2 linked regions of the Magnetofaba australis IT-1 genome follow. The protein of the gene in region 2 interacts with the protein of the main gene of each other region in a pairwise test. Links are inferred from orthologs where the notes say so. Each region holds a gene or a part of one and is shown on either strand. Other genes may lie near its edges.

What was found. The genes of interacting proteins can lie anywhere in the genome.
Region 1: the proteins of cysE (region 2) and cysK interact in binary tests that used the Escherichia coli proteins (3 or more experiments, as listed by UniProt). The link is inferred for Magnetofaba australis IT-1 from one-to-one orthologs.

What each region holds. Positions count from the first base shown.
Region 1 is NZ_LVJN01000015.1:102,284-105,613, reverse strand. What follows is about bases 1-2,832. They hold cysK (cysteine synthase A), read right to left. Parts: upstream 1,967-2,832; coding sequence 1,034-1,966; downstream 1-1,033. Other genes in these bases: MAIT1_RS02755 (RrF2 family transcriptional regulator), read right to left, coding at 2,707-2,832; MAIT1_RS02760 (HesA/MoeB/ThiF family protein), read right to left, coding at 1,982-2,689; MAIT1_RS02770 (ThiF family adenylyltransferase), read right to left, coding at 428-1,024; MAIT1_RS02775 (sulfurtransferase TusA family protein), read right to left, coding at 1-145. Outside these bases: more of MAIT1_RS02755, read right to left, coding at 2,833-3,168.
Region 2 is NZ_LVJN01000020.1:1,278,203-1,282,057, reverse strand. The notes cover bases 474-3,332. They hold cysE (serine O-acetyltransferase), read right to left. Parts: upstream 2,353-3,332; coding sequence 1,594-2,352; downstream 474-1,593. Other genes in these bases: MAIT1_RS17750 (flagellar protein FlgN), read right to left, coding at 3,042-3,332; csrA (carbon storage regulator CsrA), read right to left, coding at 2,715-2,951; MAIT1_RS17765 (Rrf2 family transcriptional regulator), read right to left, coding at 1,115-1,597; MAIT1_RS17770 (cysteine desulfurase family protein), read right to left, coding at 474-1,118. In the rest of the region: more of MAIT1_RS17770, read right to left, coding at 1-473; more of MAIT1_RS17750, read right to left, coding at 3,333-3,536; flagellar biosynthesis anti-sigma factor FlgM, read right to left, coding at 3,577-3,855.

The DNA.
Region 1 (3,330 bases), on a different replicon or contig from region 2:
GCGGCACATTGTGCAACGGCTCGCCATCGCTCAGACGCACCTGCAGGACACTGCCCGGCGGCAGACTCTCCAGTTTGAGCTTCACCTTAACGAAAGTCATGGGGCAGTGGTCGGCGGTGATATCGAGAAAGGCGTCGTCGGACATGGGGATCTCAGAAGCGTACCTACAGAGAAACGACAGAAAGAGCGTTCCGCTTGGAATCGTTAGGTTTTTGAAGTGAAAAGTGGGGCGCTATAAGATATCGAGGGCTTTGCCCTCGAGCTCCCAAAGGTCAAAAGCCAAACCGTGGGGCGCCGCCCCACGCCCCGCTGGGGTCGCAGACCCCAGACCCCGCCGCCGACCTGTCGGCGGCCAATAGTCAGCACTCGCGGCGCCGACGTCACGCAAACATTGGCCGTTCTGTGCAGTTTTGAATTCGCAACGCTATCAGGCAGTCAGATTCATCCACACGCCGCTGGCCGGGTCGAACTGCCGCGCCCCCAACAGCGGCTCGCCTACGCCCAATAGCGCCTTGCACGCCTCGGTGGCGATCACCGCGCCCAGCGTCCCGGCGGCGGCGCGCTCCCAAGTGGGCGCCAGCGGCGTTGCGCGCAGAGCGGCGTCATACAACGGCTCTGGCGCCATTTCACCGTTACGCCCTAACAGCACACCACAACCCAAGCTGGCAAAACGCCAGCGCGAGCGTCCCGCCTCCTGACGATCCCAAGCGCACAGTTCGGCCAGACTCACGCCACAAACCAGCAGCAGGTCCGCCGCCTGCTCACCATCGGCATGCAAGGTGGCGCGGGCATCCTCATTGACGCCATTGAGCATCGCCAGATCCCAGTGGGTCGCGCCGGGCGCCGGCGTCAGCGCCACCGCGCCCACCCCCGCAGCCAACAGCGCCGTTGCCGCCTCATGTCCAGCCACGCCGCCGCCATAAATGGCCACCCGCGCCGTCAGCAGACGCTCCTGACCGCCGCCGCCCACCTCTTTGAGAAGAATCTGGCGACTGTAGCGATCAATGCGCGCCGCGTCCAACATGGCGGACAATCACAAACCGCCAAACAGTTCGGTGGAGAGATAGCGCTCGGCAAAACTGGGCAGAATCACCACCACGCGCTTGCCCGCATACTCGGGACGCTTGCCCAACTCCAGGGCCGCGCGCACCGCCGCGCCCGAAGAGATGCCACAGGCGATGCCCTCTTCCCGCGCCATGCGGCGGGCGATCTCAAACGCGCACTCATTGCCCACCCGCACCACATCGTCGACCAGATCGCGATCCATCACACGGGGGATGAACCCGGCGCCGATGCCCTGAATCTTGTGCGGTCCGGGCATGCCGCCAGAGAGCACCGGCGACTCCTCCGGCTCCACCGCGACGATGCGGATATCCTTGTTGCGCTGCTTAAGCACCCGACCGATGCCGGTGAGCGATCCGCCGGTGCCCACGCCGCACACCAGAGCGTCCATCTTGCCCTCGGTGTCGGCCCAGATCTCCTCGGCGGTGGTCTTCTCATGGGCGCGGGGGTTGGAGTCGTTGTCGAACTGATTGGGCATGTAGGCCTTGGGCGCGCTTTTGACGATCTCATGGGCCTTGTCGATAGCGCCCTTCATGCCGTCGAGAGCGGGCGTCAGCACCACCTGCGCGCCCAGCAGAGCAAACAGCTTCTGCCGTTCAATGGACATGGATTCCGGCATGGTAAGGATCAACTGATAGCCGCGTTGCGCCGCCACAAAGGCCAGCGCAATGCCAGTGTTGCCCGAGGTGGGCTCCACAATGAGGGTATCGCGATCGATCAACCCCGCCTCTTCGGCCTCTTCGATCATCGCCAGACCGATGCGGTCCTTGACCGAACTCATGGGGTTGAAATACTCCAGTTTGGCCAGAATCTCCACATTCAGGCCCTCGGCGATGCGGTGCAGACGCACCAGCGGCGTATGGCCGATGGTCTCGGTGATGTTATCGTAGATTCTGCCGCTCATATGGGTTGCGCCCCTTCAAATGGTTCCGCTTACGCCACAACCGGGACAGTCGCCACGGCGCGGCGCTGGCGCAATGCGCCGTTTGCCGGATAGCATGTTGATGGTCAACAGACCGTTCTCCACCGCCTGGCCCTGCCCACTGAGCGCCTTGTACGCCTCAATGGCCATCAGCCAACCGATCTCCGCCACCGCCGGCCCCATCACCCCGGCGCCGGCGCAGGTGGGGCCCTCGTCACTGGGCGGGCCGCCAAACAGACAGCGCAAACAGGCGCTGCGCCCCGGCGTGATGCGCATCACCTGCCCCATCCACCCCACCACCGCGCCATGAACGAGGGGAATCCCCAGCGCCACAGCGGCGTCATTGGCGGCAAAACGGGTGGTAAAATTATCGGATCCATCTATGAGCAGACGCGCCCCGCGCGCCCACTGTCGTATCTGTTCAACATCGCTCAGACGGATGCGCGCCGCCTGCGCGCGCAACGTCCCGCCACTGACGCGCTGCGCCAGCGTCTCGGCCTTGCCTGCGCCCACATCGCCGCTGCGGTAGGCGGTCTGCCGCGGCAGATTGGAGCGCTCGATATCGTCGTCATCCACAATCAGCACGCGCGCATCCACCGCCATGCGCTGCAGCGCCTGCGCCGTGGCCGAGCCCAACCCGCCCGCGCCGATCAGAACGGCGTCATAGGCGAGCGAATCGCTCTGCTGCGCAATGAACGCGGACATAAGCCAATGCGCGCGAATTAAATGGTGTAGGTGATGCGGTTGTAGACCTCGCTGGGCACGCCGTTACGGAACGCCCGGGTGGTCAACTCCTCCACCGTGATCTCATCCATCATCACCAGGATCTGCTCCTGGAATTCGGTCCACAACGGGCGAATCACCGCCTGACCGATGGGGCCGGTGGCCACATCCGAGGGCAACCCGGACTCCTCGCCATCGCCCACCTCCATGGCCACGCGGGCGATATCGCCCACGGTGATCTTGGCGCGCTCGCGCGCCAGCAGATAGCCGCCGCGCGGGCCGCGAATCCCCTTGAGGATGCCCGCTTTCACCAGACGCTGCATCACCTGCTCCAGATAGCGCTGGGGCACCCCCTGACGGCTGGTCACCTCGCGAATCTGCACCGGCTCGCCACCGGAGTTATAGGCGATATCCACCACCGCTTCGATGGCGTACAGCAATTTCTTGGAGAACTTCAACACCGCTTCTCTCCTGAAAGACGCACTTGTGGGCGATCCGCCCCGATCATCCCCGCGCGTCCAACGCCTTACCGCTTTTCGTCAGCGCCTGCGTCCAACGCAGCCGACCGACCCGTCGCCATGCAATCGGGCCACGCCCCCGCTTGCATGCCGCTATGGAAAACC
Region 2 (3,855 bases):
TGTTTGACCTGATCGATCAGCGCTTCGGTGAAGCGTTCGACCTGGTCGGGCTGGGTGTCCCAACCCAGACTGACGCGAACAAAGCCCTGCGCCAGCTCCGACGCTACCCCCATGGCGCGCAGCACATGGGAGGGTTCGGTTTTGCCCGACGAGCAGGCGCTGCCCGAGGAGATGGCGAACCCGGCCAGATCCAGTTTGATCACCAGGGTCTCGCCATTCACCTGGGGGAACGCCAGCGCCGAGGTGTTGCCCATGCGGGGAGCGTCGGCGCTGAAGATAGCGGCGCCGACCTGCGCATGACGAATGCGCTGCTCCATGGCGTCGCGCATCGCCTCAAGACGGGTATAGGCGGCATAGTCGTTATCGCTGGCCATCTGCGCGGCGACGCCAAAGCCGACGATGCCGGGCAGATTCTCCGTACCGGAACGGCGGCGACGCTCCTGCCCGCCGCCCAGCAACTGGGCGCGCAGCGGCGCGTTCTTCTCCACGATGAGGGCGCCCACGCCCTGCGGACCGCCGAATTTGTGCGCCGAAACGCTCACATAGGCGATGGGCAGGCGCTCCAGATCCAGCGGGGCTTTGCCCGCCATCTGCACCGCATCCACATGCAGCGGAATGTTGCGCTCGGCAAGCTGTGCGCCAATCTCTTCGATGGGCTGCAAAGCGCCGGTTTCATTATTGGCCGCCATAATGGAGACCAGTTTGGTGTCGGGCTGCAGCGCGGTAACGATCGCCTCGGCGTTGACCACGCCATGGGCGTCGGGCTCGACGAATGTGGCGCGCATGCCCTGTTTGACCATCTGTTTGATCGGTTCGCTCACCGCCGGATGTTCAATGGCGGTGGTGACGATGTGGCCTTGGTAGTCATTGGCCGCCGCCACGCCCTGAATGGCCAGATTGTCCGCCTCGGTGCCGCCGCTGGTGAAGATCACGCGGCTGAAGTGGACATTGAACAGTTTGGCCACCGCGCGCCGGGCGCGCTCCAACCCCTCTTTGGCGGCGCGACCGCCGCTATGGGCCGCCGACGGGTTGCCGAACTTCTCCGAGAAGAACGGCAGCATCGCCGCCAGCGCCTCGGGGCGCAACTTGGAGGTGGCGTTGTGGTCCAGATAGATCACGCCGCCCCCCGCTTACCCATGGCGGTGTGGTGATCGCCATGATCGTGATCATGGGCCCCCGCCAGCATGGCCGAGCCGTTCTGCGCCAGATGCGCCAAATTGACCGAATCCAGGTAGTCGTAGATGTGGTTGCCCAACTGCACCCACAGATCGTGGGTGATGCAGCGGGTGGTCTTGCGACACCCTTCGGTCTGGTAATCCTTGCAGGAGGTGGCCTGAATCGGCTCATCCACCGCGCGAATGATGTCCGCCACGCTGATGCGCTGCGGCGTATGCGCCAGTTGATAGCCGCCGCCGGGGCCGCGAATGCTCTTCACCAATCCGCTGCGGCGCAGCTTGGCGAACAGCTGCTCCAGGTAGGAGAGGGAAATCTCCTGCCGCGCGGAGATATCCGCCAGGTTGGAGGGCCCCTCTTCGCCATGTTGCGCCAGATCCAACATGGCGGTGACCGCATAGCGTCCCCGGGTGGTCAGCTTCATGAGTCGCCTCCCGCCACGCGCAGCGGCGCCGCCGCTGCGTCACAGCTCTTGCCGTTTTCAGAGACCAGCGCCTCTTTCTCCCGCTCCAGCGTATTCAGGCGCCGCTCCATCTGATGCATCTGTTCGAGCATGCAGGTAACCGCGCGGGCCACCGGGTCGGGCATCTGATTCTCGGTGACGCCATAGGAGGGGAAGTCGGACTTATTATTGGGGTCGATGGGGTCGTGTTTCTTGGGCGCGACTTCGCGACCCGGAATCCCCACCACCGTCACATCCGGCGGCACCGCTTTGACCACCACGGCGTTAGAGCCGATACGGGCGTTCTCGCCCACCGTGATGGGCCCCAGCACCTTGGCGCCGGCCCCCACCACAACACCGTCGTGCAGCGTAGGGTGGCGCTTACCCTTGTTCCAGGTGGTGCCGCCCAGAGTCACGCCGTGGTAGAGGGTGACGTTGTCGCCAATCTCGGTGGTCTCGCCGATCACCACTCCCATGCCGTGGTCGATGAAGAAGCCCTTGCCGATGGTGGCCCCAGGGTGAATCTCAATCCCGGTGAAGAAGCGCCCCAGATGGGAGATGAAACGGGCGATAAGCTTGCGGTTCCAGCCCCACCACATGTGGGCGAAACGATAGAAGATCATGGCGTGGACGCCGGGATAGCAGAGAATGATCTCGGCCACGCTGCGCGCGGCGGGGTCGCGGTCAAAGATGACGCGAATGTCGTCCCGGATGGTTTTGAAAACGCCAAAAGCCACGATGACCTCTCTTGGTTTTCGCTAGATTCATAGAGACAAAAGATTGCCCCTTTGAAATGGAGATTTTAAATACCCGATGGAAATTGTCAACAATAAACCTGACTGGATTGGTCGGCTTTTTTGAAATACCCCTCATACAGTCAGGAATATCATCACTTCAATGAGTTGGGAGTATTCAGCGCAAATCGGCGAGCAATGAATGCTGTTGCGAAATCATCATCAATGACGCTCCGGCATCAGATACACCCTGCCAATTCCGACAAAATTAGTCAAGATAATGAATATGACAAAGCCCCGCCGAAGGGGTTCGACGGGGCTTTCAAGATTTCATTGCAGCGCCACGCAACGCGGTGCGGCAAATCCTATTTGTGCGGCGACAGCAGACGCGAGGCTTCGTCCAAAACATCCTCGGGCATGCGACGGTTGGCTTTGCGGGTTTCGCGACGGATCTTGTCGTAGATCTCCTCGCGATGCACCTCCACGTCGCGCGGCGCGTCGATACCGATGCGCACCTGGTTGCCCTTAATGCCCAACAGGGTGACTTTGATGTCATCCCCGATTTGCAGACTCTCTCCGACTCTCCGTGTCAAAATCAGCATGGCGGTAATCCCCTCGCAACGTCCGGCGTTTCCCGTCCCTCATTGGACCAGGCGCGCGCCGAACGGATCAGTGGCGAACAGCTCCAAGCGTTACAGCTGCTTGGAAAAAGTGTGAAAGGCGCCGGCGGTTGCTTTGGCGCCGGTGCGGCCATAGCCGCTGGTTTGTGGCGTCCCGCCGCTGCGGATCACCTCCATCACCGCCTCGGTGGCGGTTTGCACGCCGCGAAACGCGGCTTGATTCTCGCGATTGGCCTTCTGCGCGGCGTCGATGGCGGTACGCAACTGCTCGCGCAGCGCCATAAAGCCGCTCTTCTCCCCCAGCTTGCGCGCCAGATCCCCCATCGAAGGCACGCCGCCGGACAGACCCAGCACATGGGCCATATCGATGGTCAGTCGCTGACGGCGCTGATCGATGCGGCTAATCTCCTCCAAGCTCTCGCGAACGCTGGCGTTGGCGCTCTCCAGCGCCTCGGCGTCACGATTGCGTAACGCTTCACGCTCGGCGAGCAGGAGCTCGTGCAGCTTCTCGAAGCGATCGATCAAGGTTTCCACAATCTGTTTCAAGGCCCCGCTGGCGTCCGCCATGGTCTCCTCCTGTTAAATCCGGCTGTGGGACGGCCACCGCCTACAAAGACTGTTTGCGCTCCATGAGCACCTGACGCAGGATCTTGTCGGCCACGTCCAGGCTGGAGATGTCATAACGCCCGGCGTCCAACGCCTCTTTGATCGGCGTCACCAACTCCGAGCGCACATTTGGCGCGCTCTGCATCGCCTCGTCGGCCATGCCGTAGGCGCGCGCATTATCGGACAGCGCCACATCGTCGCGCCGCGCCCCGCCGCTGCGTCCGGCGCGGGCTGAACCGGCGCCAGCAGCGCCGCCTTTGGCGCGACCGCGCGTGATGCG